Regions from separate parts of the Bacillus sp. FAU20 genome, predicted to be linked through region 1. Evidence: a T-box and tRNA genes for the amino acid it is inferred to sense, from the RefSeq annotation. Region 1 holds a T-box; the other holds one or more tRNA genes.

What was found. The T-box of region 1 lies ahead of metG (methionine--tRNA ligase). A T-box ahead of a tRNA ligase gene usually reads a tRNA of that ligase, here a tRNA-Met.
Region 2: it has a tRNA-Met gene. The T-box ahead of metG (methionine--tRNA ligase) is inferred to sense a tRNA for this amino acid. The anticodon was not compared.

Annotation. Positions count from the first base shown of each region.
Region 1 is NZ_JBVYHY010000024.1:58,292-63,427, forward strand. Features, by position in the region: gene AC0OM3_RS20625 (methyl-accepting chemotaxis protein) at 1-931, opposite strand, end outside; gene AC0OM3_RS20630 (class I SAM-dependent methyltransferase) at 1,346-2,164, opposite strand; T-box leader at 2,279-2,549, shown strand; gene metG (methionine--tRNA ligase) at 2,600-4,234, shown strand; gene AC0OM3_RS20640 (hypothetical protein) at 4,276-4,530, opposite strand; gene AC0OM3_RS20645 (EamA family transporter) at 4,561-5,136, opposite strand, start outside.
Region 2 is NZ_JBVYHY010000020.1:16,110-21,245, reverse strand. Features, by position in the region: gene AC0OM3_RS13485 (RNA-binding S4 domain-containing protein) at 1-126, shown strand, start outside; gene yabP (sporulation protein YabP) at 185-493, shown strand; gene yabQ (spore cortex biosynthesis protein YabQ) at 490-1,143, shown strand; gene divIC (cell division protein DivIC) at 1,140-1,499, shown strand; gene AC0OM3_RS13465 (S1 domain-containing RNA-binding protein) at 1,587-2,072, shown strand; tRNA gene AC0OM3_RS13460 (tRNA-Met) at 2,233-2,306, shown strand; tRNA gene AC0OM3_RS13455 (tRNA-Glu) at 2,320-2,391, shown strand; gene spoIIE (stage II sporulation protein E) at 2,651-5,122, shown strand.

The DNA of each region.
Region 1 (5,136 bases):
CGGTTGAACTTTCTTCAATGCTAGAAACTTGTGAACGAATATTGTGTTCAAGAGCATTCATAGTTTCTTGGGTTCTTGCGGTATTTTCCATAGAAGCGGTTGTTTCGATAAATACATTTTCGGAAGCTTCTTTTACACTTGTTGATGTTTGTTGAACTTGTTTTATTATATGCTGTAAGTTAGTGAGCATTTGATTAAAGGAATTTGCAATGTCACCAATTTCATCTTTACTTGTTACGTGTAATCTAGCCGTTAAATCTCCATCTTGAGAAGCTAATTCTTTTAACTTCTCATCAATTTGTCGAATTGGTTTAACGAGTTTACCAGAGAACCACCATGCTAATAAGATAGACGTTAATGTACATGCAATGAGTGAGAAGAAAATAATATATTGAATAAGTGATGAAGAAGACTCGACGTCAGCAATTAATGCGTCACGTTTCTCATTTTCTTCATTTGTATATTTATTAAAACGACCTAAAAGATCATTTACATAATCTGTTTGTGCTAAAGCAATTTTAGATGCTTCGTCCCATTTTCCTTCACGCGCAAGAGGGAGTACCTCATTATCTATGACGCTACGCCATTTTCCCCCCATTAAAATAGCTTCTTTCATTCCTTCTGGGAGCTTCTTGTCACTTGTTACTTTCTCTCTAGTATCAGCTAATTTTTTCCCTTCTCGGTTGAACTTATCTAATCCTTTTTGATCATGTGATAGTAAATATTCTTGTAAACCAGCAACTTGTGCTTGGAACCAATCGCCACGTTCTTTTAAAATCGTCGCTCTTTTTGATACATCATTTTTTAACGTTTCGATTTCACTTGCTTGATTCATGGCGAATGAAAGAATAACAATAAGAGCAATGCTAAATAAAGAAGAAATGCTTAAGAGTGTGAACAGTAGTTTTTTTCGAATACTAACATATTTCATCGTTACCCCTACCCTCATTTAAACTATTTATTATGATTTATAGATTTTTGAAACGAAATTAATAAAAACATTATTATGAAGTTATTAATCTGTTCAATGAAAATTATAGCAGATAATGGAAGGAGTCAGATTGGTATTAGAAAAAGTTCTTAAAATGTATACATTTGCATATCATAAAATTCATAAATAAATATTAGAAATGCTATTGAAATTTGAAATGACATCATGTATACTTCTAATTAGTTGATAACGATTATCAATATCAACTAAAAACATTACTCTTCGTTATGTTGGTCATACCCCTTTTTGACGACGTAAGTCAGAGACGAAATGTTGAAATATCTTGTGTCCTATTCTACAGAATTATGGTAATCTCCAACCTCAACTTATATGCGTGAGCATGCAAAAAGGATCCTATCCGTGAAGGGATCCTTTTTTGCATGCTGTCGCAATTATTGTATATAGACCAGGGATACGTTCTTCGATTCCTTCTGGTGCAGTAGAAGGGAAGACCCATCTTTGATGGGGCCCATGTTCTTCAACTAGTTTTTCAATTTTAAAACGTTCTTCCGCAAGTGTTGTAATGATTTCTCCTAGCGTCCAGCGACGGATGGTTGTTTTAGGTAACGATTCTTTCTGTGGTTCTGTAAGAAGGATGCTATAAGCAACATCATCTTCAATTAATTCTTCATCAAAATAATTTCCATTGGCCTGAAATGATGGGTGGTTGACTCCTAATAATTTCGTGTAAACAGGATGATAGTCACGAAGGATAAGCATTCCATCTCGCTTAAGCAAAGTAGCAATTTTTTGAAAGAGTGGTTTTAAATCTAGAAAGTAATGAAGTACACCAAGCTCCAGCAATACGATATCAAATGATTTGGAGAGATTTACATCTAGTACATCAGAAACGATGTAATGAATAGAGACGTCTGCGGCGGCAGCAAGTTCATTTGCATATTTTGCATTACTCGCTGAAATATCAACAACTGTTACGTCAGCTCCTAAAAGGGCGAGAGCAACACCTTTATTTCCTTTTGAGCCGAGTAAATTAATAATACATTTTCCTTTTGGAGATTGTATGTAAGGTAAATAATGTGCTACCTCGCGCGTGGGATCTTCCATAATTTTTTTCGCATAACCCTCCGGCGCCCCATGGCGATTCGTCCAAGCTTCATAGGCAGCTGCATTCCAGCTTTTTTCATTTATAGTGCTTAGTTGTTTTTGGTTCAATGTTATCACTCCTTTTGTGAACGTATAGGTATTCGGTGAGAGGATGGGATTTCCTTTTCTTTCTGGATAAAAGTTTGATTTTTCTGTGATTAAGTCGTACAATACTTGTTATACGTAAAAGCGTTGAAAAGGAAAAGTAGGATGAACACATTCTTTCCAGAGAGCTTCGGTAGCTGAGAAGAAGCAAGAATATTCATTTGAACAATGGCCTTTGAGCTTCGTCCTGAACTTATCAAATGATAATAGTAGGCGGCGACGAGAGTTGGTACTCGTTATCAAAACCACAGTATAAGAGCATAGAGCTCCGTACTTGTTAAGGCTAATTATGTGAGTAATTAGCGAAATAAGGTGGTACCGCGACTGTTTATACAGCCCCGCCCTTATCTTTTTTAAGATAAGGGCGGGGCTTTTTATATTTTAAAGGAGGAATATAAGATGAGTATTTTTATTGGAGGCGCTTGGCCGTATGCAAATGGTTCGTTACACCTTGGCCATATTGCAAGTTTATTACCAGGAGATATTTTAGCGCGTTATTATAGGGCAAAAGGTGAGAATGTGTTGTATGTTTCAGGGAGTGATTGTAATGGAACACCGATTGCAATTAGGGCAAAACAAGAAGGTGTGACAGCGAAAGAAATTGCTAATAAGTATCATGAAGAATTCCAGAGATGTTTTCATGACCTAGGTTTTACCTATGATTGCTATACACATACCGCTAGCGAGCATCATCATGAAACGGTTCAAAATGTTTTTTTACGTTTATTAGAAGAAGGCTATATTTATAAAAAAACAGTGGAACAAGCATATTGTGAAACGTGTACGCAATTTTTACCGGATCGTTATGTAGAAGGAATATGTCCGCATTGTCATGAAGCAGCAAGAGGAGATCAATGCGATGCGTGTTCAGCTATTTTAGATCCACTCGATTTGTTAGAAAAGAAATGTAAGTTATGTGGTAGTACACCATCTGTACAGGAAACAGAGCATTTCTATTTCGCGTTGCATACATTTCAGGAGCAAATTAAAAGGGCTGTAGAAATTGCCAAACAAACAGGGACATGGCGCGACAATGCGATTCAACTAACAGAGAGATATGTAAAGGAAGGATTACTAGATAGGGCCGTATCACGTGATTTACCAATTGGGGTACCAATTCCAGTAGAAGGGTATGAAGATAAGAAAATTTACGTATGGATTGAAGCAGTGACAGGCTATTATTCAGCGAGTAAACATTGGGCTGAAAAAACAGGGAAAGATGATCAAGAGTTTTGGGATAGCGAAGCGAAAACATATTATGTGCACGGAAAGGATAATATTCCGTTTCATTCCGTCATTTGGCCAGCGGTATTACTTGGAATAGGGGAAGGAGCAAGCCCGCGTCATATCGTTTCGAATGAATATTTAACAGTTGAAAAAAGAAAATTATCTACAAGTAAAAACTGGGCAGTATGGGTGCCTGACATATTAGAACGCTATGATCCAGATTCTATTCGTTACTTTTTAACCGTCAATGCACCAGAAAATCGCGATACTGATTTTTCATGGCGGGAATTTATTTACAGTCATAATAGTGAATTATTAGGTGCATACGGGAACTTTGTGAACCGGACATTAAAGTTTATTGAAAAATATTATGGTGGTATCGTGCCGAAGGGAAGTATTGAGGTAGAGCTGAAAGATAAAGTAGAAGGATTATATAAATATGTAGGAGAGGCGATTGAGCAAACTCAATTTAAGGTGGCGTTAGAGACAATATTTGATGCAGTCCGTTTTGCAAATAAATATTTTGATGAAAAGCAGCCTTGGAGACAACGAGAAGATGATCCAGTTTCGTGTGAAGAAATGATTTATAACTGTGTGTATCTTATCGCTAATTTTGCAAATCTCCTTGAACCGTTTTTACCATTTTCAAGTGAAAGGGTTAGAAACACATTATCGATTGTGAAACGAAATTGGGAACCTCAAAATACGTTGCCAAGTAGAATTGATAGCGTGCAGCCATTATTTGAGCGAATCGATGTAAAACAAATTGAACATGAGATAGAGAAGCTGTATGGAGCGGTAACGTGAAATATAGAAAAAGACCTTTCAAGTAAATGAAAGGTCTTTTGTTATGCAGTATGATTCTCTTTCTTATCTTTCAAAAAGAAAAGTACAGCAAGGATTACAAGAATAATAGCTGCAATATCATACGTTATTTTAAATGTAGTATTAAAGTTTAAGTACTCTACGAAAGGAGTTTTCACTGCTCCTGCATATATACAAACGGGAATGAGAAGTAAATCGTAAAATTTCTTTTCTTTCATATATCTTATTAGGAAGAAGATACACATAATAGCAAAAAATACGATGCTTAAAATAGTCATTTATACCTCCAGATAAATTCTGCATTTTTTTCAAGCGCTATGCACGCGATTATGTTTCCTTGCTTTCCTAGCTGTAAGCAGCTGGGGAGTGAAAATCCCAATCAATATAAAAATAATTCCAATCCACTGCATGAATGTTACGACTTCATGTACAAGTGTAATAGAAGCGATAATAGCAGTTGGTAATTCAGCTGCACCTAATATTGTACCGAGTCCTGTTCCAACCTTTGGTACACCGATTGAAAAACAAATGACAGGTACAACAACGCCGAATAATCCGAGGAAGAAAGCATATTTCCATAGACCGGCTTGCAGGGCACCATCTGTTAAAAAGGTTGGCGGGAAGAATAGACATACAATAAGAGTCGCACTTGTTGTCATAAGAAAGCTTTTCGTATAAGGCGGAACATCGGTAGCAACGCGTCCGCTTGCAAAAACATAGAATGAAAAAGAGACGGCAGCTAATAGTCCAAATATAATCCCTTTCGTAGAAAAACTTTGTCCGAGGCCTTCAAATACACCACCTGCAAACAATGTACCAGCAAATAAAATAAGGATAGATATGATCTTATCGCGGCTTGGAAATGTCCGATTTGCAATGGCTTC
Region 2 (5,136 bases), on a different contig from region 1:
TTTGGTCAAAAAATAGTGACTGTGAAAATAAATGAATTAAAAGAAACAACTAAAAAAGAAGATGCAGCAAATATGTATAGCTTAGTTCGTGAAGAAAAAGTAAAAGCGGAAGAAGGCTTGTTCTAAAATCATTTATCCCCTCATACATTACTATTAGCTAGTAAAAACCTATGGGGGGATTTACGTGAATAATGGTTACTCACCTACGTCTTCTAATCAACAAAATGTTTCTGTAGAGCATGACATTATTATGCGTGGCAGGCGTATAATTGATATTACCGGTGTAAAGCAGGTAGAGAGTTTTGATAGCGAAGAGTTTTTACTAGAGACCGTAATGGGTTTTTTAACGATTCGTGGTCAAAATTTACAAATGAAAAATTTAGATGTGGAAAAAGGTATTGTGTCGATTAAAGGGAAAGTTAATGAGATGCTGTATATTGATGAAAATCAAGGGGAAAAAACTAAAGGTTTCTTTAGTAAGTTGTTTAAATGAGCTTAACAATTCAGTTGTATACAATGCTTTCAATGATTGGAATGGGTGCTTGGATTGGAGCGTCTTTAGATACATATCAACGTTTTTTAAAGCGCCAAGAACGTAAACGTTGGCTTGTATTTATACATGATATATTATTTTGGATTGTCCAAGCATTATTCGTCTTTTATGTATTGCTTCTCGTAAATGAAGCTGAGCTACGTATATATGTGTTTTTGGCATTATTATGTGGTTTTGCGGCATATCAAAGCTTACTGAAGGCACTATACATGAAGCTGTTAAATTTTCTCATCTATATTTTTATGCAAACAACATATTTTTTTGTTCGAATTATACAGCTACTCATGATAAAACCTGTTATTATTATAGCGCAGCTATTTATTGCATTTATATTATTCTTATTTCGTATACTGCTTTCAATTGGACATGTGTTATGGAAAATGGTGATTTGGATATTACTTTTCATATGGAAAGTTTTTTTCTGGCCTGTTCGATTTATTGCTTCGCTCATATGGAAACTTCTCCCTAATCGTGTTAAACTTTTTATAGTGAAACATATAGGGTTCCTGCAATATATAGCAAAATTGAAGGGACATATCTTCCAATTATGGGAGCGTATAAAAAAGAAGTTAGGGGGACCTCGGAAATGAGGGAACTGAGACAAAGAACAATCGAAAAACAGAGTCCAAATCCTGTTAAAGAGCATATAATACAAACGGATGAGAACAGGAAGCGACTTTATCGCCGTTTAGCGGTTTTTCTTGTCTTTACTTTTACAATTATTGCGAGTATTAGTGTAACGTTTTATCAACAAAACAGTTCCATTAAAGCAAAAGAAGCAAAAGTTAAGGACATGAAAAAAGAACTGGATTCATTAACGAATAAAGAAAAAAGTCTAAAAGACGAAGTTCAAAAGTTAAATGATGAAGAGTACGTATTAAAGATTGCTAGAAGGGATTATTTCTTCTCTGGTAAAGGGGAGATAATTTTTCCTGTTTCTAAGTAGAGTATGTCTTATTGACACTATATTTTAGGATTATATATAATAAAGTAAAATTTGACTTTTTAACCACTAAGGAGGAGCATTTTTTTTATGTCAATCGAGGTAGGCAGCAAGTTACAGGGTAAAGTAACAGGTATTACAAATTTTGGGGCTTTTGTGGAGCTGCCAGAGGGCTTAACGGGTCTTGTTCATATTAGTGAAGTTGCTGATAACTATGTAAAAGATATTAACGATCACTTAAAAGTGGGCGACCAAGTAGAAGTAAAAGTTATTAATGTTGAAAAAGATGGAAAGATTGGTTTATCTATCAAAAAAGCGAAAGAACGTGAAAAAACAGAAGGAGATCGTCCACGCGGTGAATACCAACGCGGTGGTGATCAACAACGTTCTGGACGTCCACAACGTAATAATCGCTCTTTCAACAGAGATAATCGCGGTGGCGGTAACGACCGAGCTCCGAAAGAAACATTTGAGCAAAAGATGGCACGCTTCTTAAAAGATAGCGAAGATCGCTTAACTTCTTTAAAGCGTAACACAGAGTCTAAACGTGGTGGCCGTGGCGCGCGTCGCGGATAATAAGAACGTTTAGTTTTTAACATATAGAGAGGTACCCAGGGTGATGGCTCAGGGTGCTTTTTTATATGTAAAAATATATTTTTAAAAAAGTTTTTGAGATGTGTTGACTTTAATTAGTATCTGATGTAAGATACTAATTGTCCGTTAAATAAGACGACATGGCGGTGTAGCTCAGCTGGCTAGAGCGTACGGTTCATACCCGTGAGGTCGGGGGTTCGATCCCCTCCGCCGCTATATTTAATTTAACGGCCCGTTGGTCAAGTGGTTAAGACACCGCCCTTTCACGGCGGTAACACGGGTTCGAATCCCGTACGGGTCATCAAAAAAGATCATGCAAATTTGCATGATCTTTTTTTGTTAAATAAATTAAGATATACAACACTTCTACAAAATCACCCTATATTTTCTGAATATTTAATTAAAATATCAAAAATAACTTACATACCGTGTATATCTGTAGAGTTATTTCGAATAAAAAGTCGAACGATTATAAAAGTGAAAACTGTTGTTTTGACAAAAAAACCAACAATCGTCTTTTATAATGACAGTAATTAAACTATGCAGGTGGTGTTAAAAATATGCCTAAAGCAGGAAGGAATACTATGAATACAAGTGCATTGGCAATGAATGAGAGTCAGCTTGGAGGAATAAAGTGGACGAGTAAGTTGCGAATGAAATTTGAGCAAGTTTTCTTTAGATGGGGATTTATTATTGTTGTTATTGGTTTTCTTTTGGGACGAGCATATATATTAACAAATATTTTACCGTTTGCACTGCCATTTTTTGCTGCTGTTTATGTTATGAAGCGGGATAAGATGCCGCTAGCATTTTTAGCTCTAATGGGAGGAGCTCTTTCAGTATCGATAGATAATTTGTTTTTTACCTTTGCATCCATCTTTACCTTCTTCATTTATAATATCTTCTTTAGTCGATTTACACGTAAAACTGTTGGACTTGTTCCATTTCAAGTATTTATCTCCGCATTAACAGCACACTTAGTTGTTGTATATTTTGCGCAACAAACTGTCACCATGTACGATTTACTCGTTAGTACTATCGAGGCTGGACTTAGTTTCGTATTAACTATGATATTTTTACAAAGTGTCCCGCTTTTAGTGGAAAGGAAAGGAAAACAACAGGCATTAGAGACGGAAGAAATTGTTTGTTTGATTATATTACTAGCATCTGTTTTAACAGGTACAACAGATTGGTTTGTATATGATGCTTCTATTCAACATATTTTTACAAGGTATTTAGTGCTAGTATTTGCATTTATTGCGGGTGCTGCCACAGGATCTACAGTGGGGGTTGTAACAGGACTAATATTAAGTTTAGCAAATGTGTCTAGCTTGTCTCAGCTTAGCCTTCTTGCTTTTTCTGGATTGCTTGGTGGATTGTTAAAAGAAGGGAAGCGTTTAGGTGTTAGTTTAGGTTTATTAATTGGGACAAGCTTAATTACATTATATGTAGACAAACAGACAAATATTGTAACAACTTTAATTGAGTCAGGTGTAGCGATTGTTATCTTCTTATTAACACCGCAGCTTGTTTTGGATCGTATTGCTAAATTTATGCCAGGTACACAAGAGCATTCGCAAGATCAACAACAATATTTAAGAAGGATGCGTGATGTTACAGCAAATAAAATCAACCAATTTGCAAATGTATTTGCTGCTTTATCTAATAGCTTTTCTGTATATGGGTATGTAGAGGAAGAAGATAAAGAGACAGAAGCAGATTTGTTTTTGAGTACAATTACTGCGAAAACATGTCAAACATGCTTTAAAAAGGATCAATGCTGGGTAGTGAATTTTGATAAAACGTACGATTATATGAAACAAATAATGAATGAAACGGAAGAAGGAACCCTGCAACATAATCGTAAATTAGTTCGTGAGTGGGACAAGCATTGTGTGAGAGGGAAAAAAGTGACGGATTTAGTAGCAGGTGAATTAGATCACTTCTATGAGGGTCAAAAATTACGAAAACAAATGAAGGAAAATCGTAGAATAGTAGCCGAGCAACTATTAGGTGTATCAAAGGTTATGGAGGATTTTGCTAAGGAGATACAACGAGAGCGTGAAAATCATCAAGTGCAGGAAGAACAGATTATGCAAGCGTTCCGTGATTTTGGTGTCGAAGTAGAGCATGTTGATATTTATTGTTTAGATAGAGGAAGTATTGATATTGAAATGTTAATTCCAGTTGCATCTAATGAACATGGTGAGTGTGAAAAATTAGTTGCACCGATGCTTTCGGATATCCTTAAAGAAAATATTGTCGTTAAACATGAAGAAAAGTCTTCTTATCCAAATGGCCATAGTTTAATATCATTTGGTTCGGCAAAGACGTATTCTCTTGATACAGGATTGGCTACAGCTGCAAAAGGCGGTGGATTTGTTTCGGGTGACTCTTATGCGATGATGGATTTAAGTGTTGGTAAATATGCACTTGCAATTAGTGATGGTATGGGTAATGGGCAAAGAGCTCATATGGAAAGTAAGGAAACGGTGAAATTATTACAAAAAATACTCCAATCAGGCATTGATGAAGAAATAGCAATTAAGTCTATCAATTCAATTCTTTCTTTGAGAACGACAGAAGAAATGTTTACGACATTAGATTTAGCTATGGTAGATTTGCGGGATGCGAGTGCAAGGTTTTTAAAGATTGGATCGACGCCGAGTTTTGTTAAACGTGCAAATAATATTTTGAAAATTGAAGCAAGTAATTTACCGATGGGAATCATCGAAGATGTTGAAGTTGATGTGGTGGGTGAACAATTAAAAACGGGCGATATTCTTATTATGATGAGCGATGGGATTTTTGAAGGAGCGCAGCATGTGGAGAATCATGAATTGTGGATGAAACGAAAAATTAAAGAATTGCAAACCGAAGACCCGCAAGAAATTGCTGATATCATTATGGAAGAAGTGATTCGCTCTTGTGACGGTTATATAAATGATGATATGACTATTGTAGTGGCAAAAGTGAAGAAAAATATGCCCAAGTGGGCTACGATTCCGATTGTAGGAATGCAGGCGCAGTAAAATGTAAGTGGAAT